DNA from 2 places in the Citrobacter sp. C1 genome. Region 1 is predicted to be linked to the other one. Evidence: predicted binding sites of a transcription regulator. Region 1 holds the regulator's gene; the other holds the start of a gene.

The links. The regulator Fur, encoded in region 1, represses iron uptake genes when iron is present. The targets are predictions, from matches to a motif close to ATAATAATGAGAACNACTATCAA.
Region 2: the regulator Fur is predicted to act here: its motif matches at 4,618-4,640, upstream of IB214_RS07170 (Nramp family divalent metal transporter).

Annotation. Positions count from the first base shown of each region.
Region 1 is NZ_CP115035.1:3,586,631-3,599,080, forward strand. Features, by position in the region: gene kdpD (two-component system sensor histidine kinase KdpD) at 1-1,319, shown strand, start outside; gene kdpE (two-component system response regulator KdpE) at 1,316-1,993, shown strand; gene pgm (phosphoglucomutase (alpha-D-glucose-1,6-bisphosphate-dependent)) at 2,092-3,732, opposite strand; gene seqA (replication initiation negative regulator SeqA) at 3,757-4,299, opposite strand; gene ybfF (esterase) at 4,495-5,268, shown strand; gene ybfE (LexA regulated protein) at 5,397-5,684, shown strand; gene fldA (flavodoxin FldA) at 5,965-6,495, shown strand; gene IB214_RS17415 (ryhB-regulated fur leader peptide) at 6,706-6,792, shown strand; gene fur (ferric iron uptake transcriptional regulator) at 6,785-7,237, shown strand; gene IB214_RS17425 (sigma 54-interacting transcriptional regulator) at 7,514-10,240, shown strand; gene IB214_RS17430 (PTS sugar transporter) at 10,390-10,812, shown strand; gene IB214_RS17435 (BtpA/SgcQ family protein) at 10,827-11,558, shown strand; gene IB214_RS17440 (PTS sugar transporter subunit IIB) at 11,551-12,024, shown strand; gene IB214_RS17445 (PTS sugar transporter subunit IIC) at 12,035-12,450, shown strand, end outside.
Region 2 is NZ_CP115035.1:1,506,764-1,519,213, forward strand. Features, by position in the region: tRNA gene IB214_RS07135 (tRNA-Val) at 19-94, opposite strand; gene gltX (glutamate--tRNA ligase) at 353-1,768, shown strand; gene IB214_RS07145 (YfeC-like transcriptional regulator) at 1,825-2,217, opposite strand; gene IB214_RS07150 (YfeC-like transcriptional regulator) at 2,219-2,581, opposite strand; tRNA gene IB214_RS07155 (tRNA-Ala) at 2,803-2,878, shown strand; tRNA gene IB214_RS07160 (tRNA-Ala) at 2,917-2,992, shown strand; gene nupC (nucleoside permease NupC) at 3,142-4,344, opposite strand; gene IB214_RS07170 (Nramp family divalent metal transporter) at 4,689-5,927, shown strand; gene ypeC (DUF2502 domain-containing protein YpeC) at 5,959-6,297, opposite strand; gene mgrA (L-glyceraldehyde 3-phosphate reductase) at 6,426-7,424, opposite strand; gene IB214_RS07185 (thiamine pyrophosphate-binding protein) at 7,614-9,266, shown strand; gene IB214_RS07190 (ion channel protein) at 9,267-10,502, opposite strand; gene glk (glucokinase) at 10,707-11,672, shown strand; gene IB214_RS07200 (hypothetical protein) at 11,751-12,450, opposite strand, start outside.

The DNA.
Region 1 (12,450 bases):
TCGCCAGCTTCGATCTGTTCTTTATTGCGCCACGCGGGACGCTTGCCGTCTCAGACGTCCAGTATCTGCTCACTTTTGCGGTCATGTTAACGGTTGGTCTGGTTATTGGGAATCTGACCGCAGGCGTGCGCTATCAGGCGCGGGTCGCGCGTTATCGGGAGCAGCGAACGCGTCATCTGTATGAGATGTCCAAAGCGCTGGCCGTGGGACGTAGCCAGAAAGATATCGCCACCACCAGCGAACAGTTTATCGCCTCCACCTTTCAGGCCCGCAGCCAGGTGTTATTGCCGGATGAGCACGGAAAGCTGGCACCGCTGACAGAGCAGCAGGGCATGACGCCGTGGGATGACGCCATTGCCCAATGGAGTTTTGATAAAGGACAACCGGCAGGTGCCGGCACCGATACCCTCCCCGGCGTGCCGTATCAAATCTTGCCGCTGAAAAGCGCTGACAAAACGCACGGGCTGCTGGTAGTGGAGCCGGGAAACCTGCGTCAGTTGATGATCCCGGAACAGCAGCGTCTGCTGGAAACCTTTACCCTGCTGGTTGCCAGTGCGCTCGAACGCCTGACGCTGACCGCCAGCGAAGAACTGGCGCGATTGGCCAGCGAACGAGAGAGCATCCGCAACGCTCTGCTGGCGGCCCTCTCCCATGATTTACGCACGCCACTCACGGTGCTGTTCGGTCAGGCGGAGATTTTAACGCTGGATCTCGCCAGCGAAGGTTCTCCCCATGCCCGCCAGGCCAGCGAAATTCGCCAGCACGTGCTCAATACCACCCGGCTGGTCAATAATTTGCTGGATATGGCGCGGATCCAGTCTGGCGGCTTTAATCTTAAGAAGGAGTGGTTAACGCTGGAAGAAGTAGTAGGTAGCGCCCTGCAAATGCTGGAACCTGGCTTAGCCGCGCCGATTAATTTGTCGCTTCCGGCGCCGTTGACGCTGATTCACGTTGACGGTCCACTGTTTGAACGGGTGCTGATTAACCTGCTGGAAAACGCCATTAAGTACGCAGGTCCACAGGCGCAAATCGGCATTGATGCGCAGGTAGAAGGTGAGCATCTGTTTCTGGATGTATGGGATAATGGCCCCGGCATTCCAGCGGGCCAAGAGCACGCTATTTTCGACAAGTTCTCCCGGGGAAACAAAGAATCCTCAGTACCGGGCGTAGGGCTGGGACTGGCTATTTGTCAGGCGATTGTGAACGTACACGGCGGGACGATTACCGCCCACAATCGACCGCAGGGTGGCGCATGCTTCCGTGTTACACTCCCGCAGGAAACGCCCCCTGAACTTGAAGATTTTCATGAGGATATGTGACAAACGTACTGATTGTTGAAGATGAACAGGCCATTCGCCGCTTTCTGCGCACCGCGCTGGAAGCCGATGGCCTGCGCGTTTACGAAGCAGAAACGCTGCAACGTGGCCTGCTGGAAGCGGCCACGCGAAAACCCGATCTCATCATTCTCGATCTCGGCCTGCCGGACGGTGACGGCATCGATTTTATTCGCGACCTGCGACAATGGAGTGCCATCCCGGTGATTGTGCTTTCTGCCCGCAGTGAGGAGAGCGACAAAATCGCCGCGCTGGACGCCGGTGCCGATGATTATCTCAGCAAACCGTTTGGTATTGGCGAGCTGCAGGCGCGTTTACGCGTGGCCTTACGCCGCCACGCAACCGGGCAAACGCCCGAACCGGTGGTTCAATTCTCAAACATTAAAGTGGATATTGCCGCGCGGCTGGTACACCGTGGTGAAGAGGAAATACATCTGACGCCGATTGAGTTTCGCCTGCTTGCGGTCCTGCTGAACAACGCGGGTAAAGTACTCACCCAACGCCAGTTGTTAAACCAGGTATGGGGACCCAATGCCGTCGAGCACAGCCACTACCTGCGAATCTATATGGGGCACTTGCGCCAGAAGCTCGAGCTGGATCCGGCCCGTCCACGTCACTTTATTACCGAAACCGGGATCGGCTATCGGTTTATGCCGTGAACAGATGCTGAATAAAAAAGCCGGATCAGCATATAAGCTATCCGGCTTTTATAATTCATGCCGGATGGCGACGCGAGCATCGTCATCCGGTCTACGCCTTATGCGTTTTTCAGCACTTCGCTGACAATCTCAACCGCTTCTTTCTCAATCTGCTGGCGATGCTCAGCGCCGAGGAAGCTTTCACAGTAAATCTTGTAGGCGTCCTCGGTGCCGGACGGGCGTGCGGCAAACCAGCCGTTGTCGGTCATCACCTTCAGACCGCCAATGGAGGCACCGTTACCTGGTGCAGCGGTCAGACGTGCAGTGATCGGGTCACCGGCAAGCGTACTGGCGCTAACCATTTCCGGAGACAGTTTAGACAGCGCAGCTTTCTGCGCAGACGTCGCGGGAGCCTGTAAACGGTTGTAGCTTGGCGCACCAAAGCGCGCGGCCAGCTCATTATAGTGCTCCTGCGGGTTCTTACCGGTAACCGCGGTAATTTCCGCTGCCAGCAGGCACATGATGATCCCGTCTTTGTCCGTCGACCATGGCGTACCGTCGAAACGCAGGAATGACGCGCCCGCGCTCTCTTCACCGCCAAAGCCAAAGCTGCCGTCAAACAGACCGTCAACGAACCATTTAAAGCCAACCGGCACTTCCACCAGCTTGCGACCCAGGTCATTCACCACGCGGTCAATCATCGCGGAGGACACCAGCGTTTTACCGACAGCAACCTCTTTGCCCCACTGCGGACGATGCTGGAACAGGTAGTTGATTGCCACCGCCAGATAATGGTTCGGGTTCATTAACCCAGCCGGGGTAACAATGCCGTGACGGTCGTAGTCCGGATCGTTGGCAAACGCCAGATCGAACTTATCACGCAGCGCCAACAGACCCGCCATGGCACACTCAGAAGAGCAGTCCATACGGATGGCGCCATCTTTGTCGAGATGCATAAAGCGGAAGGTCTGATCAACCTGATCGTTAACGATGGTCAGATTCAGTTTGTAGTGCTCAGCAATACGCTTCCAGTATTCGATACCGGAGCCACCCAGCGGATCAACACCCAGCGTCAGGCCCGCTTTCTGGATCGCGGCCATATCGACGATGTCTGCCAATCCTTCAACGAACGGTTGCACCAGATCCTGTTCTTTCACGTGACCCGACGCCAGCGCCGCATCCAGTGAAATACGTTTCACGCCGTTAAGGCCATCGGCCAGTAGTGCATTGGCCCTGTCTTCCACCACTTTAGTGACGTTAGTATCTGCCGGACCACCGTTTGGCGGGTTGTATTTAATCCCGCCATCCTCCGGCGGGTTATGGGACGGTGTGATCACAATACCGTCAGCCAACGGGCCGCCTTTTTTGTTGTGGACCAGGATAGCGTTAGACACGGCGGGCGTTGGCGTATAGCCGTTATTTTCCTGCACGATGACATCAACACCGTTTGCCGCCAGCACTTCCAGTACAGAGATAAATGCCGGTTCAGACAGCGCGTGAGTGTCCTTGCCCACATAACAAGGGCCAGTAATTCCGTTTTTCGCACGTTCTTCAGCAATCGCTTGAGCGATAGCCAGAATGTGCGGTTCGTTAAAACTGTGACGACCTGCACTGCCGCGATGCCCGGACGTACCGAACTTAACGGCGTGCTCTGCATTCCCTGCTTCTGGTTTCAGTACATAGTACTGTGCCGTCAGTTGGGCGACGTTAATCAGATCACTCTGTTGTGCAGGTTGACCTGCACGATTGTGGATTGCCATTGCCTGGTCCTTCTAATGCAAGGATTAAATTGTTCCGCAAACCTTTTCAATCAATTCCGCAGGGAATTGCATTGACTGCATGATGTGTTCAACCATGCTGCATTTACGGCCGGTATTCGTGTTGGTGATCACCCAATACGGCGTGCCTGGCACGTGTTTCGGCTTGGTTTGATTACCATTTTTCAGCAGCGTCTGTTCATCCGCTGCAAAATAGACGCGCGTGCGACCATGCAACGATTCTGTTGCCTCGGCAAACGCGTGTTGATCCAGTGAATAGAGTGTAGACAGCACCAGCATAAAGCGATTCACTGCTTTTTTCTGTTCCGCATATTCATCGGAAAGCAGCAGTTCACGCATGGCGCGCACTTTGTCTTTTACAGGGTTAACCGGCTTGGCTTCCACGACAGGTTGCACGGCGCGGACGTCTTTCACCACCGGCGTGGCAGGCTGTGATGCGGCGGAAAACTTCAACATACGCCGTAAAATGTCGGATGCGCTCTCGCCGATATGCTTGGTATGGCTGGCAATATAGCTATAGAGTTCATCATCAACTTCAATCGTTTTCATCTTAATCCAGTGCGGTGTTTAGCTGAATACAAGTTGTTGGGACTGTACACGCGTAGTGTAAAGGCAAATCCCAACAGCGGATAGCGTCAAGCCCGATGGCCGGAAAAACTCGGAGTAACCGTAGTTGTTGCAGCCGTGTGGCAGAATGGTCAACATGATACCCTAACCCGCTAGCGTGAAAAAAAGAACTTTGCCATGAAATTGAATATCCGAGCGCAATCTGCACAAAACCTGCACAATAATTCTCCCATCGTCCTGGTGCACGGGCTGTTTGGCAGCCTGGACAATCTGGGCATACTGGCCCGCTCTCTGGTTGTCGATCACAATATCATCCAGGTTGATATGCGAAATCATGGCCTCTCACCCCGTTCTCCGGAGATGAACTACCCGGCGATGGCGCAAGATCTGCTGGATACGTTGGATGCCCAACAGATAGAAAAAGCCACCTTTATTGGCCATTCAATGGGGGGCAAAGCCGTGATGGCGCTAACCGCCCTGGCACCGGAACGTATCGATAAGCTGGTGGCTATCGATATTGCCCCGGTTGATTACCAGGTCCGCCGTCACGATGAGATATTTGCGGCGATTAATGCGGTGACGGATACAGAAGCCGCGTCGCGCCAGCAGGCGGCTAGCGTGATGCGCCAACATCTTAAAGAAGAAGGCGTGATCCAGTTTCTGCTGAAATCATTTATAGACGGTGAATGGCGCTTTAACGTCCCGGTATTGTGGGATCAGTATCCGCATATTGTCGGCTGGGAAACCATTCCGGCCTGGGATCACCCGGCGCTGTTCATCCCTGGGGGGAACTCACCGTACGTTACTGAAGCGTATCGAGCCCCATTGCTGGCGCAATTTCCCCAGGCACGGGCACATGTCATTGCCGGCGCGGGCCATTGGGTGCATGCAGAAAAACCCGAAGCCGTGCTGCGCGCCATCCGTCGTTATCTGACAGAACAGGCTAACTGATTAAAAACTCAGCGTCCGCGCGCGATTACGTGCGTGGGCGTTGGCGCGCCTCCCCTGCTGATGTATGATGGCGCGCTATCCATCCGGGCAGACGCCTGGCTGATTGTTTCCCCGAAGTCACCAAGATCATGGCCAAAGAACAAACGGACCGTACGACATTAGATCTGTTCGCGCAGGAGCGTCGCCCGGGACGACCCAAAACCAATCCGCTTTCGCGTGATGAACAGTTACGTATTAACAAACGTAATCAGCTTAAACGCGACAAAGTTCGTGGGCTTAAGCGTGTCGAACTGAAACTGAACGCCGACGCCGTTGACGCGCTGAATGAGCTGGCTGATGCGCGTAATATGAGCCGCAGTGAACTCATTGAAGAAATGCTGATGATCCAACTCGCCACATTGCGTGGTCAGGCATAGTCTGAAATTCTGCTCTATACCCTAAATAATTCGAGTTGCATCAAGGCGGCGACGCAGCGAATCTCCAGGAGTGTACATAAGTACGTGACTGGGGTGAGCGAGGAAAGCCAACGCACATGCAGCTTGAAGTATGACGGGTATAAATCATAAATCGTGTAGCACAGAGTGCAGTCCAGCGTGTTTGCTGTTTCCGCATGCCTGACTGTTCTGCTATGATTGCCCTTATCCGTGGGCAATGCGCCACCACCATTTCAATAAGTTTCAAGAGGTTATTTTACTCATGGCAATCACTGGCATCTTTTTCGGCAGCGACACCGGTAATACCGAAAACATCGCAAAAATGATTCAAAAACAGCTTGGTAAAGACGTTGCCGATGTACATGACATTGCAAAAAGCAGCAAAGAAGACCTGGAAGGGTATGACATTCTGCTGCTCGGCATCCCGACCTGGTACTACGGCGAAGCGCAGTGTGACTGGGACGACTTCTTCCCGACCCTCGAAGACATTGATTTTAACGGTAAACTGGTTGCTTTGTTTGGCTGTGGCGATCAGGAAGATTACGCAGAATATTTCTGCGATGCGTTAGGCACGATTCGCGACATCATCGAACCGCGCGGCGCAACCATCGTCGGTCACTGGCCAACGGCGGGTTACCACTTTGAAGCATCCAAAGGTTTGGCTGACGACGACCACTTTGTCGGCCTGGCTATCGATGAAGATCGCCAGCCTGAACTGACCGCAGAACGCGTTGAAAAATGGGTTAAGCAGATTTCAGCAGAACTGCATCTCGACGAGATTATTAACGCCTAATTTCGTGCGGCGCAGATCTTCATCTGTGCCGCATCAATAGATAAAACCAATCAAAATAATTGCTACAAATTTGTAACTTTCTCGCCTGACCCTGTACAATGGCTGGATGCCAATCGGGTATTGCACAGTGTGTTTGTTGGCGATACCACGTTTTGATTAACAATATTTGCCAGAGGCTTGCAGTTTTCATTTAGGCGTGGCAGTTCTATAATGATACGCATTATCTCAAGTGCATTTTCTGTCACTTCTTTTAATGAAGTGAACCGTTTAGCTACAGGACAGATTCCGCATGACTGACAACAATACCGCATTAAAGAAGGCTGGCCTGAAAGTAACGCTTCCTCGTTTAAAAATTCTGGAAGTTCTTCAGGGACCGGATAACCATCACGTCAGTGCGGAAGACTTATATAAACGCCTGATCGATATGGGTGAAGAGATTGGTCTGGCGACCGTGTATCGCGTACTGAACCAGTTTGATGATGCCGGTATCGTGACCCGCCATAATTTCGAAGGGGGCAAATCCGTCTTCGAACTGACTCAACAGCATCATCACGATCACCTGATTTGCCTCGACTGTGGCAAAGTGGTCGAATTCAGCGATGACTCTATCGAAGCGCGCCAGCGTGAGATTGCCACTAAACATGGTATTCGTTTAACGAACCATAGCCTCTATCTTTACGGCCACTGCGCTGAAGGCGATTGCCGCGAAGATGAGCATGCGCACGACGGTGTTGCAAAATAAGTTTTGAATCACGTCAGTCCCCCGCTCAACGTTGAGCCGGGGATTAACGTATCAGTAAAATTTAAGTACGAAATAGTCACAATCACCGCCAACCATCCGCCGACTATCCGCAAAATGTGATAACCTCCCCCGCGGCTAAATCAAAATAACACGCGTAGAAAACGTGATGACTCAAAAACTCCAAATGAGCCATGATGTCCCACAACATTTTATTTTTGTTACTTTTATATGCGCACCAGACGTTAGAACCCGCATGGAACAGTTAAGAGGCTCACGGTGTTAAAAGAAGAGATCTTTGCATTTTTGGCAGAAGAGACCCGTCATTTTTCTTTTGACTCGCTGGACGACTTTCATACGGCCCAAACGATGGCAGAACACTTCAATGTGAAGCGTAATACCATCAGCCACTATCTGAATCAGCTCATTGACGATAATCTGGTCATAAAACTGAATACCCGGCCCGTCTATTTTCTGCACAAAGCCGTTTTTGAAGAACAGTTTTTTCGTGTCAGTCAATCCGTCTTCTCAGGCGCCGCTGAGCTAAAAAAGCATCAATATAAACAACAAGACACGTTTGCCGGATTGATCGGTTCCCAGGGAAGTTTAGTCCCCGTTATAGAAAAATTGAATACCGCGATCTGTTATCCCCCTCACGGTCTGTCAGTAATGCTGTATGGCCCGACCGGCAGCGGTAAGAGCATGCTGGCACAATTATCCTGGCAGCGAGCTGTGGAGAAGAAAATCCTGCCCCCCACCGCGCCATTTATTGCGTTCAATTGTGCTCAATATGCCAACAACCCTGAATTACTTTCGAGTCACCTCTTTGGCTATATCAAAGGTGCATTTACAGGGGCAGATAAAACCAGCGAAGGACTTCTGCAAAAAGCCGATGGAGGGGTGCTATTTCTGGATGAGATCCACCGCTTACATCCGGAGGGTCAGGAAAAGTTATTCACCTTTATGGATACCGGGCGTTTTCGTCGCATGGGGGAAAGCGAAAAAGAAATCAGCGCTCAGGTCAGACTGGTTTTCGCCACAACCGTCTCGCCCAAAGAGTATTTTCTGGAAACGTTTATACGTCGTATCCCGCTGAATATTGCCATTCCTTCGTTGGAACAGCGCGGTGAAGCGGAAAAAATCCAGTTTATTTATGCCTTTTTCCTGCATGAGTCGAAACTGCTCAAGCGCAATATCAAACTGTCCCCACAGGTGCTGAACGTCTTAAAACGACACATCTACAGCGGAAATATCGGTGAATTAAAAAATACCATCACCTGCCTGAGTGCCACGCGTTTTGCAAAGTCTCAAGCAGATCAGTGCCTCTCTTTACACTTAGACGATCTACCAGACAGCTTTATGCCGCATGGTGTGCAAATTAATCACCAGGTTGTAGGAACCGCTGTCGTATTTACCCCTTCGATGACGCTACAGCAATTGGTTCTCCCTGTAGTACCGTTGAACCATTTTATTAGTGAATTCTGGGATAAGATCTTCAGCCTGTTTCAGCAAAATAGCGAAAATGTACTGCTCCCAGAAGTCTCTCGTGAAATCGATACGCTGTTCGATAAGATCATATTTAACCCAACGGCACAAAACGATCACCCGACCATTTATTCACATCTCAATACTATCCAGGATATTGTTCAGCAGATAGAAAGCAAACATTCGGTCCAATTTAACGGTAATCGACTGTACGGCTTAGCATGGTATTTATTCACTAAAAATAAGCAGGGTAATGACGGCATCCTGGCGCATAAAAAAACGCTCAAAAATTTACATCAGTATATTAGCCAATATTTGGCAGAAGAGAACCTGATTGCGAGTATGTTATCAACACAGATCGCCCAGCGATTTGATCTCAAGATTACCCAGGAAGATGACGTTTTCTTCACGCTATATTTGAAAAGTATGAAGATGGTGACCGTTGCACCACGAACCAAAGCGGTCATTCTGGCACATGGCTATGCAACGGCCAGCAGTATTGCCAATGTCGTGAACCGCATGTTGGGTGAAACCCTTTTTGCCTCCTTCGATATGCCTATCGACACGGCCATCAAAGATATCGCCAGTAATATACTGCAGTACATTAATGATAATGATATGTCCAATGGGCTGGTCATTCTGGTAGATATGGGGTCGTTAACGGATATTTACTCTGAGTTCAATAAAAGCATCCATTTCCCTGTCGCCATTATTAATAATGTCTCCACGGCAATGGCGCTACACGTCGGTGAGTTATTATTAGATAACGCTCCGCTGGAAAGCATTGTTGAGAACGTCACCTCTTACCAAAAGAATGACAGTAAAATCATCTATTCAGAGCAGGTCAAACGCCCAGTAATCATTACCAGCTGCTATACCGGAATGGGTACGGCGCAGCGAATACAGACATTGCTGGAAGACAGTATTCCGAAAGAAGCAGGGGTGGATGTTATCGCCTATGACCACCAGCTACTGCTTTCAGAGTCCTCCCGCCAGTCACTGTCTCAGTTCTATGACATTATTGCTGTTGTCGGAACAGCTAATCCGGATATCCCCTTTATTCCCTATATTTCATTGGATGACCTGATCAGCGGCCGGGGTGATGTTCGCCTGGAAACGGTTTTCCAGGGCATTGCTGATACCGATATGATTCAGACCATCAACGACAGATTGGTACATAACTTTTCGCTCAAGCGGGTCATCGCTCAGTTGACGATTCTGGATACCGGAAAAATCCTTGAGCACCTTGATATCTGTATCAGTACTCTCGAAAGATTACTCAAAAAACGCTTAGCCAATGAGACGAAGATTAACCTGTATGTCCATGCCAGCTGCATGCTGGAACGTTTGATTCGTCAGATTCCTCTTGAGAACTACCCGGCACAGCAGACGCTTAGTCAAAGTGATAAAGAAACACTGTGCATGATTCAGGATGCCTTTAGTGTCATAGAAGATACCTATAGTGTCACCATTCCGTTCAGCGAAATCGGCTATATTTACGATATTATAAAATCAAATTAATCCTTTAAAATCATACTAATGGATTAACCCTCCCCTCTCACCTCCTTCCGTTTTGACATTAGCTGGCATGATTCCTGCTATCTCAATTCAGTCTCATCATTTATGGCGACGCCTGTAGTGTCGTCACTCATTGTGGAGCATGGAGCGGTATGCGTAAGTTTTTGTTCGCCAGTCATGGCAGATTTGCTGATGGAATCAGGGATTCACTGGAAATGGTCGTGGGTAAAAATGAAGATATTTCCACGCTGTGTGCCTACACCGAGGATGTGCCTGATATCAAACTCAGCGTACAAAAATTCATGAGCACGTTGGGCAGCCAAGATGAAGCCATTGTGATCACCGATATCTCTAAGGGAAGCGTGACTAACGAGTTTATTACTCATCTTGACGATCCGCGCCTGCATTTAATCACCGGACTCAATTTACCGTTACTGATTGCATTGATTCTGGAAAACCCCGATACCGACGACACCCAAGCGCTAATTAGAACCGCCGTTCTGGAATCCAAAGAAACCATCCAGTACTGCAATGATGTGTTATTCAACAGCACCCCAAAATCAGATGATTTTTAATGCCAGGAGCGAACATGAAAAATAAAGTTGAAACGTTATTTGGTGACAATAAATTCATTCTTGCCATGCTGCATTTGAAAGGTGAAAACGACCGTGATGTCCTCGAAAATGCAAAAAAAGAGATCGCTATCTATCAACAAAATGGCGTAGATGCGGTGATTGTTGAAAACTATTTTGGCACCCCTGCACAAGTTGAAAGCGTGCTGCATTACCTCGACAGCACTCAACCGGGTATTACCTACGGCGTCAATCTGTTAGACGATGATAAGAAAGGGTTTGAGTTAGCCAAAAAATATCACGCCAGCTTTATCCAGTTAGATTCTGTTGCCGGACATTTGCCTGTCGATGAAGACCTCTCATTTGCCCAATTTATTGAGGAAAATCGTCGCAATGCTTCTTTTGCCGTATTCGGTGGTGTACGTTTCAAGTATCAACCCTACAAATCTGGACGCAGCTTGCAGGAAGACCTGACGCTAGGGATGCAACGCTGTGACGCCATTGTCGTCACCGGTGATGCCACCGGACAGGAAACAGATGAAGATAAAATCCGCGAATTCAGGGCCATCATTGGTGACTTTCCATTAATTATTGGTGCCGGGATCACCCTCGACAATTGTCAGCATCAGTTGACCATGGGTTCAGGTGCAGTGGTAGGAAGTTATTTCAAAGATACCTATAAAGACACCGGCGATGTCTGTGCCGAACACGTTTCACAGCTAATGCAAAAGGTTAAACAAAATGATTAAATTATTACGTGTAGACCATCGCTTATTACATGGCCAGGTAGCTTTTGCCTGGACTGCGGCGCTGCAGGCCGATTGCATTCTTATTGCCAATGATGACATCATCAATGATGAGTTAAAAATGACGGCCATGCGCCTGGCGCGACCGAATAACGTTAAATTGGTTATTAAAAATATTGCAGATTCGATCAAAGCCTTACAAAGCGGCGCGACAGAAAAATATAACCTCTTTATTGTTGTTGCATCGATTAATGATGCACACGCGTTGGCAATGGAATACGAAAAAATTGTCAGTATCAATCTGGGTGGGATTAAATCTGCACCGGGCACGCGTCAAATATCAAAAGCCATATTTATTACCGACCACGACGTTACACAATTAAAAGAACTGGATAACAAAGGTGTCGAACTTGAGATCAGGCAAGTACCGAACGATACCCGACTGAAAGCTATCGCCTTACTGGGATGAGGTAGTGGATATGAGCTTACTAATGCAATCCTTTTTATTGGGTGGTTTATCCTGTGTCGGTTACCTGGACTCCATCTTCGGTACCGCCATGCTCCGACGTCCGATCGTAATGGGGCCGTTGGTGGGGCTAATTATGGGCGATCTCACCAATGGCATCATTATTGGTTCGGCCATTGAACTTGTGCTGTTAGGCGCATTCCAGATTGGCGCATCTAATCCCCCTGATGTGACGTCTGGCGGTATTTTAGGCACCGCCTTTGCCATTGCCTCTGGGCAAAACGTGGCCACTGCCGTAGCTCTTGCGGTACCTATTGCTACGTTGGTATTGGTATTACAAAACGCCGTGTATATCTTTGTCTTGCCGATATTTTGCCGTCGCGCAGACAAACATGCGTTAAATGCCAATATCAGCGGCGTGGTCCGCAT
Region 2 (12,450 bases), 2.1 Mb from region 1:
GAGACTACATAAAGTAGTTGGTGGGTGATGACGGGTTCGAACCGCCGACCCCCTCCTTGTAAGGGAGGTGCTCTCCCAGCTGAGCTAATCACCCCCGCTGTGTGGAGTCGCATTATAGGGAGAGTTGAAAATGAGTCAACGCATTTTCTAAAGAAATTGTTCGTTCGTCGTAAATTTAAACAAAACGATCGCAAAACAGTCCATGCGGCATGATTTGTATACGAAAATGGCAAAGCGTGATGTTCCAACCTGAACAACATTGAGGAATCAGACCACGGTGATAGAATACGGGCCTGATAATCTTCCCAGGATTTGCCGGTTGTCGGCATCTTTATAAACGTAAGGCCATTTCATGAAAATCAAAACTCGCTTCGCGCCTAGCCCGACAGGTTATCTGCACGTCGGCGGTGCGCGTACTGCTCTTTATTCCTGGCTTTTTGCACGTAACCATAGCGGTGAGTTTGTGCTGCGTATTGAAGACACCGATCTCGAACGCTCCACGCCGGAAGCTATCGAAGCCATTATGGATGGCATGAACTGGCTGAATCTGGAGTGGGATGAAGGTCCGTACTTCCAGACCAAACGTTTTGATCGCTACAACGCCGTTATTGATGAGATGCTGGAAGCGGGTACAGCGTATAAATGCTATTGCTCCAAAGAGCGTCTGGAACAGCTGCGTGAAGATCAGATGGCGAAAGGTGAGAAGCCACGTTATGACGGTCGCTGCCGCCACGGCCACGAACATCACGCCGATGACGAACCTTGCGTGGTGCGTTTTGCTAACCCGCAGGACGGTTCCGTTATTTTTGACGACCAGATCCGTGGACCGATCGAATTCAGCAACCAGGAACTCGACGATCTGATCATCCGCCGTACCGACGGTTCTCCAACCTATAACTTCTGTGTGGTTGTTGATGACTGGGATATGGAAATTACCCACGTTATTCGTGGTGAAGACCATATCAACAACACCCCGCGTCAGATCAACATCCTGAAGGCGCTGAACGCGCCGGTGCCGGTTTACGCGCACGTGTCGATGATCAACGGCGACGACGGTAAAAAACTGTCCAAACGTCACGGTGCGGTCAGCGTGATGCAGTATCGCGACGATGGTTACCTGCCGGAAGCGCTGCTGAACTATCTGGTGCGTCTGGGCTGGTCCAGCGGCGATCAGGAAATCTTCACCCGCGAAGAGATGATCAAGCTGTTCTCTCTTGGTGCGGTAAGCAAATCGGCGAGCGCATTCAATACCGAAAAACTGCAGTGGCTGAACCATCACTACATTAACACTCTGGCACCTGAATATGTGGCAACGCATCTGCAGTGGCACATTGAGCAGGAAAATATCGATACCCGCGTGGGTCCGCAATTGTCCGAGCTGGTAAAACTGCTGGGCGAGCGCTGCAAAACCCTGAAAGAGATGGCGCAGAGCTGCCGCTACTTCTATGAAGACTTTGCTGAGTTCGATGCGGATGCTGCGAAGAAACACCTGCGCCCGGTTGCGCGTCAGCCGCTGGAAGTGGTGCGTGATAAAATTGCTGCCATCACCGAATGGACCGCTGAAAACGTACATCACGCCATTCAGTCTACCGCTGATGAGCTGGAAGTGGGGATGGGTAAAGTCGGTATGCCGCTGCGCGTTGCGGTTACCGGTGCAGGCCAGTCTCCAGGATTAGACGTTACGGTGCATGCGATTGGTAAATCCCGCAGCATTGAACGTATTAACAAAGCACTAGCGTTTATTGCTGAGCGTGAAAAGCAGCAGTAAGACAGTCAGAGAGACAACAAAACGGCAGGCGCAGATCCTGCCGTTTTTTTTGGCATTTATTCGGATTCATCAATGCCCAGACGGGTGAGAAAACTACGGATACCTTCGCGCGAAAGAAACAGCGCCAGTTTTTCTTGTTCCGCTGGTGACATGTTATCCAACGCGCTGATTATCTGGCGACAGGCGTGGCTACGGACAACGTGCGTGTATTCTGCAACGGGTTCTTCCGCCTGATAAAATTCCGGGATTTTGCGAAAAGCTGGGATATTGAGAATAAATTCCCGTACGCCGGCATCAATATGAATAAGCCTTGCGCGACCGCCCTTCACACCGGGAAACTTTTCGGTTTTCCAGTTTTGTTCTCTGATCCAACGATTGACCGTTTGTTTCGCGACTCCGAGACATTCAGCCAGCTCTTCGGTGGTCATTTTGCTGCGTAATTTTTTCATATTATTTGCTGTCGCGGATCCCTAAGCGTTGTAACAAACCGGTAATGCCTTCACGCAGGATCAATGACGTAAACATTTTCTGTTCTGCTGGCGTCATTTCTTTCGCGAGGGTGATCAGCAGTGTTTCAATAGAAGAGTCGCCAGCTAAAGATAAGTTGTCTGATAAACCTTCAGCTGAACGCTCTGCACTGCGAATGTATTCGCGAACTTGTTCGTTGACGTGAACCAGACGAGCTTTTCCGCCCTGAACGCCCGGTTTTGGTGACGTAGCCCAGCCTTCCTTGCGCACCCATTTATTAATGGTCTGCCGGCTGTAACCGGTCAGATTAGCAAGTTCTTCTGGCGTCATCCGTTCCTTGAACATAACGATTCCCTGAGTAGTCGTGGGGTTAATTAGTGGTTCAGTTTATAGCACCATTTTACTAGAAACCGTGACGCGTTTAACTACTGAATGCGAGTTGTTGCGCAATGTTCTTCATTTGCCTGCTTTTTCAGCGATTGAATTCAGTGAGTTAATTTTGCCGTTGACACGCGCGAAGGGAATTCATATTATGCCGCCCGTCAACTCGACAAGCTTTACGTGACGGGGCTATAGCTCAGCTGGGAGAGCGCTTGCATGGCATGCAAGAGGTCAGCGGTTCGATCCCGCTTAGCTCCACCAAATTTAATCCCACTAAATTTGGTACGTAAAGGCATCGTGGGGCTATAGCTCAGCTGGGAGAGCGCCTGCATGGCATGCAGGAGGTCAGCGGTTCGATCCCGCTTAGCTCCACCAAAATTAAGACCCTCGCTGAAAAGCGGGGGTTTTTTGTTTCTACTTCCTGCACGATCCTCTGCTTCCTCTGTCAGATTACCAAATGACGGACATAAAAAAACCGGGGAGAATCTCCCCGGCCGAGTCACTACGATTGCGATGCTACTGTCTTACAGCACCAGTGCTGCGATGGATGCGGACAGTACGCTCACCAGCGTAGAGCCGTATACCAGCTTCAGACCAAAGCGGGATACCACGTTGCCTTGCTCTTCGTTCAGACCTTTGATTGCGCCTGCGATGATACCGATGGAAGAGAAGTTAGCGAAGGAGACCAGGAACACAGACAGAATACCTTCCGCGCGTGGAGAGAGCGTAGACGCGATTTTCTGCAGGTCCATCATGGCCACGAATTCGTTGGAAACCAGTTTAGTCGCCATGATACTGCCCACCTGCAGCGCTTCGCTGGACGGCACACCCATTACCCATGCGACCGGGTAGAAGATGTAGCCCAGGATGCCCTGGAAGGAGATGCTGTAGCCAAACCAGCCGGTGACGGTGGCAAACAAGGCGTTCAGCGCGGCAATCAGCGCGATGAAACCGATCAGCATTGCTGCCACGATAATCGCGACCTTGAAGCCTGCCAGAATGTACTCACCCAGCATTTCGAAGAAGCTCTGTCCTTCATGCAGGTTAGACATCTGAATATTTTCTTCGCTGGCATCCACGCGGTAAGGGTTGATCAGCGACAGTACAATAAAGGTGCTGAACATGTTCAGAACCAATGCAGCAACAACGTATTTTGGTTCTAGCATGGTCATGTACGCGCCGACGATGGACATGGAAACGGTGGACATTGCCGTCGCGGCCATGGTGTACATGCGGTTGCGTGACATCTTGCCCAGAATATCTTTATAGGCAATAAAGTTTTCAGACTGACCCAGGATCAGCGAGCTGACGGCGTTGAAGGACTCCAGCTTGCCCATACCGTTGACTTTGGATAACAAAAATCCAATTGCGCGGATGATAATAGGCAGAACGCGGATATGCTGCAGAATACCGATCAGGGCGGAAATGAAGACGATTGGGCACAGTACTTTCAAGAAGAAGAATGCCAGGCCTTTATCGTTCATGCTGCCGAAGACAAAGTTTGTCCCTTCATTAGCAAAACCGAGCAGTTTTTCAAACATCTCGGAGAAGCCTTTCACGAAGCCCAGCCCGACATCAGAATTCAGGAAGAACCACGCCAGTAACACTTCGATAACAAGTAATTGAATAACATAACGAATGCGAATTTGTTTACGGTCACTGCTTACCAGCAGTGCGAGTACCGCAACCACGGCAAGGGCCAGGACAAAATGAAGAACGCGGTCCATATTTGCTCCAAACATGAGGCAGGTTTAATTTCCGTGCACATTCTATGCAACAACACCAAAGAAAACGAGATCAAACACACACTATAATAAGGACCTGTGACGAGATTCAAAATTAGTGATCGGTAATACACTTCCGTGATGTTTAGTATGGAAGTGAAAAGTTATGTCATTGTGCTAATCTCATAACATTAATTAAACATCTCATCTGCGTTTCCAGTTCCCTGATCTATTTATAGACCAACGCTATCAAAGAAATCATTTTTATCCATCAAAATGAATTTGATAATCATTCTCAACTGGCGTAGTTTGAAACATAGCAAAGGCTATGTTTTTGAGGCACGAAAATGACGAACGATCGCGTTGAGACAAGCAGTGGACGGGCAGCACGCAAGCTGAAACTTGCGTTAATGGGACCTGCATTCATCGCGGCTATCGGGTATATCGACCCCGGTAACTTTGCCACCAACATCCAGGCAGGGGCTAGCTTTGGCTATAAACTGCTGTGGGTCGTCGTCTGGGCCAACCTGATGGCAATGCTGATTCAGGTATTGTCGGCCAAGCTGGGGATTGCTACTGGAAAAAATCTCGCCGAGCAAATTCGCGATCACTACCCACGTCCGGTGGTGTGGTTTTACTGGGTGCAGGCTGAAATCATTGCCATGGCGACCGACCTTGCTGAATTTATCGGTGCTGCGATTGGCTTTAAGCTGATCCTCGGCGTTTCGCTGTTACAGGGGGCGGTGCTGACCGGTATCGCCACATTTTTAATCCTGATGCTGCAACGTCGCGGGCAAAAACCACTGGAAAAAGTAATTGGTGGATTACTGTTGTTTGTGGCCGCGGCATATATTGTCGAACTGATCTTCTCGCAGCCGAATCTGGCGCAGCTGAGTAAGGGCATGATCATTCCCAGTCTGCCGAACTCTGAGGCGGTCTTTCTGGCAGCCGGCGTACTCGGCGCGACCATTATGCCGCACGTCATTTATTTGCACTCCTCTTTAACTCAGCATCTGCATGGCGGGACACGGCAACAGCGCTACGCGGCAACTAAGTGGGATGTGGCTATCGCCATGACCATTGCCGGGTTTGTCAATCTGGCAATGATGGCTACTGCTGCCGCAGCCTTTCACTTCAGCGGTCATACCGGCATTACCGATCTCGATCAGGCTTATCTGACGTTGGAACCGTTGTTGAGTCATGCGGCGGCGACGGTATTTGGTCTCAGCCTGGTGGCGGCGGGGCTTTCTTCAACGGTTGTCGGCACGCTGGCCGGACAGGTTGTGATGCAGGGGTTTATCCGTTTTCATATCCCGCTGTGGGTTCGTCGTACGGTTACTATGATGCCGTCATTCATCGTCATTCTGATGGGACTGGATCCCACCCGTATTCTGGTCATGAGCCAGGTGTTGCTGAGTTTCGGTATCGCGCTGGCGCTGGTACCACTCCTGATATTCACCAGTAACGGGACGTTAATGGGGGATTTAGTTAACACCGTCTGGGTTAAATATGTTGGCTGGATGATTGTGGTACTGGTGGTGGCGCTAAATCTCTGGCTGCTGGTAGGGACGGCGCTCGGGTTGTAAGCAAAAAGAGCCCGCAGGCTCTTTTGTTACATTAATGATGGTGGCCATGACCACGTCCGTGGCCTTTGCCGCGACCGCGATGGTCATCGCGATCGTTCCAGCCTTCACGGTAACCGCGCTCGTACGCTTTGCGCTTATCCCAGCCACGATGATTACCGTTATCATGACGCCACCAGCGATTTTTGCGCCATTCATAATTATTGTGCCAGTAACCCCGGTCGCGCCAGTGGCCGCCGTCCCAGTAGTTACCATAATTATCGCGATCGCCAATTTGCAATTTTATTGATGGCAGCAGGGTGATTTCACCAGCGTTTGCGGCCAGCGGCGTGAAAGCCAATAAGGCTGCAGCCAGAATCAGTGACCTGAACATTTTTTCTCTCCTTCACGATCGAGCCGTAGCCGGCCTGTTAATGCAATATTACGGGGCAGTAAAGCCCCGTTTAATCGCCTGAACTCTTAAATCATGAAAGAGAGCACTTTTTGTTAATAAATGTGTCTTTATTTCAAACAATTCAGGATGGCGTCAATCTCCTCGCATTCTTCTGCAGACAAATGACGGTTTGCCAGCATGCCAACAGCATCTTCAATTTGCGCTGTTTTACTGGCACCAATCAACACTGAGGTGACTTTGTCTTCTCGCAACACCCAGGCCAGGGCCATTTGGGAGAGCTTTTGTCCCCGACGCTCAGCCATTGCGTTCAGTTGGCGGACTTTTTCCAGTTTCTCTGGCGTTATCTGATCCGGGTTGAGAAAACGGCTACCGCTTGCCGCACGAGAATCCGCCGGGATCCCGTTCAGGTAACGGTCGGTTAACTGCCCGCCCGCCAGTGGAGAGAAAGCGATACTGCCCACGCCTTTTTCCTGCAACAGTGACAACAATCCCCCTTCAACCCAACGTTCAAACATGGAATATTTCGGCTGATGAATCAGGCACGGGGTACCTAAGTCGTCGAGGATCTCAATCGCCTGTCTGGCAAGGTCGGCGGGATAGTTAGACAGCCCGACATACAGCGCTTTTCCCTGGCGAACAATGTGATCCAGCGCCTTCATGGTTTCTGTGAGCGGCGTTTCGGGATCGGGACGATGGTGGTAGAAGATATCCACGTACTCCAGACCCATACGTTTCAGGCTCTGGTCGAGGCTGGCAATCAGGTATTTACGCGAACCCCAGTCGCCGTAGGGGCCATCCCACATGGTGTAGCCCGCCTTGGTGGAGATAATGAGTTCGTCCCGCCACGGTAAAAAATCTTCCTGCAAAATACGGCCAAAATTTCGCTCGGCAGAGCCCGGCGGTGGGCCGTAGTTATTGGCGAGATCAAAATGGGTGATCCCCAGATCGAACGCGCGCTGTAGCAGGCTTCGGCTGTTTTCTACCTGCGTGGTGTCGCCAAAATTGTGCCATAAGCCCAGAGAGATAACCGGTAGCTTGAGTCCGCTCTGACCGCAGCGGCGGTACTCCATTGTCTGATAGCGATTTTCATCCGCGTGATAAACCATGTAGACCCCTTCCTGATAGCAAGATGACGTATATGTTTTAGTGTATACGGTTACACGGTCGATTCTTCAATGGTATTTCACCGGCAAAACTGTAAATCCTGCTTTCCACCCCTCCACGTCGTGTTTTCTGGACAGTCATCACAGTTCTTCGATACTCAACATGAGGTTACCGTCAGAAGGATAGCTGTCATGCAAACCGCGTATTCCGTTGCTGATTACCTGCTGGACAGACTGGCAGGGTGTGGTGTTGGCCATCTTTTTGGTGTGCCGGGCGATTATAATTTGCAGTTTCTTGACCACGTGATTGACCACCCCGACGTGCGTTGGGTTGGCTGCGCAAACGAATTAAATGCGGCTTATGCTGCGGATGGCTATGCCCGGGTCGCCGGGGCAGGGGCGCTTCTCACCACCTTTGGCGTTGGGGAGTTAAGCGCCATTAATGGAATCGCAGGCAGTTACGCAGAATATGTACCCGTGCTGCAGATAGTGGGTGCGCCGTGCAGCAGCGCTCAGCGGCGTGGGGAGCTGATGCATCACACCCTGGGCGACGGCGATTTTCTGCATTTTTATCGCATGCATCAAGCGGTAACGGCGGCCAGCGCGGTGCTTGATGCCCAAAACGCCTGCTATGAAATTGACCGTGTGCTACGGGTCATGTTAACCGAACGTCGGCCAGGGTATCTGATGTTGCCTGCCGATGTCGCCAAACAGCCCGCCACGCCCCCACAGGACAGACTGATTATTCCTCTGAGTGAATCGGAAAGTAGCGTCGTTGCGGCGTTTCGCTATCAGGCCCGTGAGCGCTTGTTGGACAGCTCGCGCGTGGCGTTGCTGGCGGATTTTCTTGCGCAGCGCTTTGGTTTGCAGCCTGTTTTGCAGCGCTGGATGGCAGAAACGCCAATGGCTCATGCCACACTGTTAATGGGTAAAGGGCTTTTTGATGAACGTTATCCTGCGTTTGTTGGCACCTACTGCGCGGGGGCCAGCAGTGAATATGTGCGCCGGGCGATAGAAGATGCCGACACCGTTATTTGCGTGGGTACCTGTTTTGTCGACACGCTAACCGCCGGTTTTACGCAATGCTTGCCGCAGGAGCGCACGATTGAGGTTCAACCGCATGCTTCACGTGTGGGAAGCCAGTGGTTTAACATCCCGATGGAGCAGGCGGTTACCACGCTACGGGAGCTGTGCCTGGAGCTGTCGTTTTCTCTGCCGCCAGAACGCCCGCCTGTCGGGCGACGTCAGGTTGAAAAGGGGCCGCTGACACAGGAAAATTTCTGGTACACGGTGCAGCAATACCTGGCAGCTGACGACATTATCCTCGTCGATCAGGGGACCGCGGCATTTGGTGCCGCTACGCTTTCGTTACCTTCCGGGGCGGAAGTACTGGTACAACCGCTGTGGGGATCGATTGGTTATTCCTTACCCGCCGCACTGGGAGCGCAAACGGCATACCCGGATCGGCGGGTGATCCTGATTATTGGCGATGGCGCTGCCCAGCTTACCATTCAGGAATTGGGTACGATGCTCAGAGACGGACAAACGCCGGTTATTTTGCTGCTCAATAATGACGGCTATACCGTGGAGCGGGCTATTCACGGGGCAAACCAGCGTTATAACGACATTGCCGGATGGAACTGGACGCAGGTGCCACTGGCGCTGAGCCGCGAGTGTCAGGCGGAGTGCTGGCGCGTGACGCAGGCTGTACAGCTGGAGGAAGTTCTGGCCCGGCTGGCGCGCCCGCAGCGGCTTTCGTTAATTGAAGTGATGTTGCCGAAAGCCGATCTGCCTGAGCTTCTGCGCACGGTGACCCGTGCGCTGGAAGCCCGTAACGGGGGATAGTTATTGATCGGGGCGGTTGGCGATCATCATCGGTTTACCTGCCAACAGCAGCCAGGCGGGAAGCATGACGATGCACAGCAGCGGCAGCAGGGTGGCATCGGGGACCACCACTGCCGCCATAAACAGGCTTAGCCAGGCGTCGCGGGTGACAACCAGCACCAGCCCCAGAATGGCGCAGGAGACGGTGATTGCTGCCGGAACCGCTTCGACATGGGCATGCAGCATCAATCCCAGTGCCACGCCAACGAATACCGCCGGGAAAATACGTCCTCCACGAAAACCACTGGCGGCAGCAACCACTAACGCCGCCAGTTTGATCACCGCGAGCATGAAATAGTCTGATGCCCCCAGCGTTTGGCTAAACGCCATTTGCTGCATCTCATCCAGCCCTTTAAACAGGGTAAGTGGTCCCCCAATAATGCCCAGAATCCCAAGCAGAAAGCCGCCAACGCCGAGAATCAGTACCGGGTGTTTCAGGCGATGAATCAACTGATGTAAACGGGGTAAACACCACACCGCCACCATGCCTGCCGCAATGGCAATGGCGGCAACCACCGCGCCGCTAAAAATATCGGTCAGCTGTAGCTGAGTATATTGGGCGATGGGCAATGAAAAATGCGGATGAAAGAACAGGTCAGTGGTCAGTGCACCGGCAGCAGCAGCCAGCAGTGGTGCAAACAGGCGATCCCATAACGGCACATCGTTGGAGCCATTCAGCGTTTGTGAAAATATCAGTGCCGCGGCGACAGGCGTACCAAATAGCGCTCCGATGGTGCCCGCAGAGGCGAGAATGGTCCAGTCCAGCTTATTAATTCGAGGGAACAGACGCACGCCAATCGCCGCCGCCAGCGCGATATTCACGGTCATTATTGGGTGTTCAGGCCCCAAACTGACGCCGCCGGCCAGGCCGAGGATCAGCGCAGCCAGCAGGCCCGGCAGTGCTGACGTGGGGACCGGCATTCCGATTAGCGGTTCACAGGCTGGGTCCGGTCCCGCATGCCCGTGGCTGTAGCGGATGACGAGTCCGACCAGTATCCCGGTCAACGTGAGCATACCGATTATCCACAGCGAAGAGTCGTGAGCAATGCCGATGCTGGCGGGCAGGCGCTCCCATAAAAATTGCTGTAAAACGGCGGCCACTTTCATGACGATGATCAGCACCAGGCTTGAGGCAACGCCAATGATCAGTGCGGGAGTGGATAACAACAGCATCGTTCTGGCTCGCGGATGGAGCATTTTCTATTCCCTCAAATAGAGTCATAAGCATAGTTTGCACAGCCTGCCTGCTGACATCGCTGCAAATGGTGCTGAAACGATAAAGTAATTCTGTGATCTGAGTCGATATTTTACCGGCATCAGCCTTCAAGCCGTTGTTGTTATGCCCCCATGAATTTACAGTGTGGCAAAGATTTATTCTGACTTTAGCGGAGCAGTAGAAGAATGACAAAATATGCTTTAGTAGGTGATGTTGGCGGCACCAACGCGCGTCTTGCTCTGTGCGACATTGCCAGCGGTGAAATTTCGCAGGCTAAGACCTATTCAGGACTGGATTACCCCAGCCTTGAGGCCGTGGTTCGCGTGTACCTGGATGAGCATAGCGTCAGCGTCGAAGACGGGTGTATTGCGATTGCCTGTCCGATTACCGGCGACTGGGTGGCAATGACCAACCATACCTGGGCGTTTTCTATTGCTGAAATGAAAAAGAATCTCGGTTTTAGCCATCTGGAAATCATCAATGATTTCACCGCCGTGTCGATGGCGATCCCGATGCTGAAAAAAGAGCATTTGATCCAATTTGGTGGCACGGAGCCGGTAGAAGGTAAACCGATTGCCGTGTACGGTGCGGGAACCGGTTTAGGCGTAGCGCATCTGGTGCACGTCGATAAGCGCTGGGTGAGCCTGCCGGGAGAGGGCGGTCACGTAGATTTTGCACCTAACAGCGAAGAAGAGGCGATTATTCTCGAAGTCCTGCGCGCTGAGATTGGCCATGTTTCTGCAGAACGCGTGCTGTCCGGTCCGGGGCTGGTGAACCTGTACCGCGCTATCGTCAAATCCGACGGACGTCTGCCGGAAAACCTGCAACCGAAGGATATCACCGAACGTGCGCTGGCAGACTCGTGCACTGACTGTCGTCGGGCGCTGTCGCTGTTTTGCGTGATCATGGGACGCTTTGGTGGCGATCTGGCGTTAACGCTGGGGACCTTTGGCGGTGTTTATATTGCCGGCGGGATTGTGCCGCGCTTCCTTGAATTCTTTAAAGCATCGGGTTTCCGCGGTGGCTTTGAAGATAAAGGTCGTTTTAAAGCCTACGTACAGGATATTCCGGTGTATTTGATTGTGCATGATAACCCTGGTCTGCTGGGTTCCGGTGCGCACCTGCGCCAGACGCTGGGGCATATTCTGTAAGATCCCTGCCGGATGGTGTCTATTAACACCTATCCGGCACACTATAAATAATGTGCCTGCCGCCGTCAGGGTAACGCATTATGTGCCGTGAGTTTTATTCGCAATCTCGTTCAGTACTATCGCTATCATCTGCTGTTCAAACATTTCGCTGTGCAGGTATCTTTTTTCTCTGTATTTTTTATCTGTCTCGAGATAAGGCTGATGCAAAACGCATTCAGGTGGCGTACACGAAATAAGAGTATTAATGACGTCGATTGGCTGAGGATATTCAAAAAAAAGCGCGCTGGGATGGTCGTTATGCTGAATTTGCCATTCTGCCAGGTCATCCAGAAAACAGTCAGCTTCTGGTTTTGACATTGTGCTGGCTTTTTCGCTGCCCCACACCACACTCGCCAGATTGTATAGCCCATGTGCGTATGGCCAGAACATTTTATTGAGCTTAGTAAGACCCGCGTCCCTCAACTTTGGTACGCTTTTACAATATAAATCGAGCTGCACGCCCGCTTCTGTCACATCCTCCTCGAGGAGCGCCATCAGATAACGGAGGATACACACATCGCTGGCTGCCTGCTTCGTCGCCAGTACCTTTTGCGCTCGTTTACTGGCTTCAGCCGCAAAATCAGTTCGTTTGTACCACAGCGCCATGACTAAATTAGCAATCGCTATAGTAACAGGGTGACCGTTGTCACTGAGACCCCATTTTTCAGGTAACAGCAGCGGTACGCGGGCAAACAGGCCGGCAGCAAGAATATCGAGGGTCGTCCAGATGTTTATACTG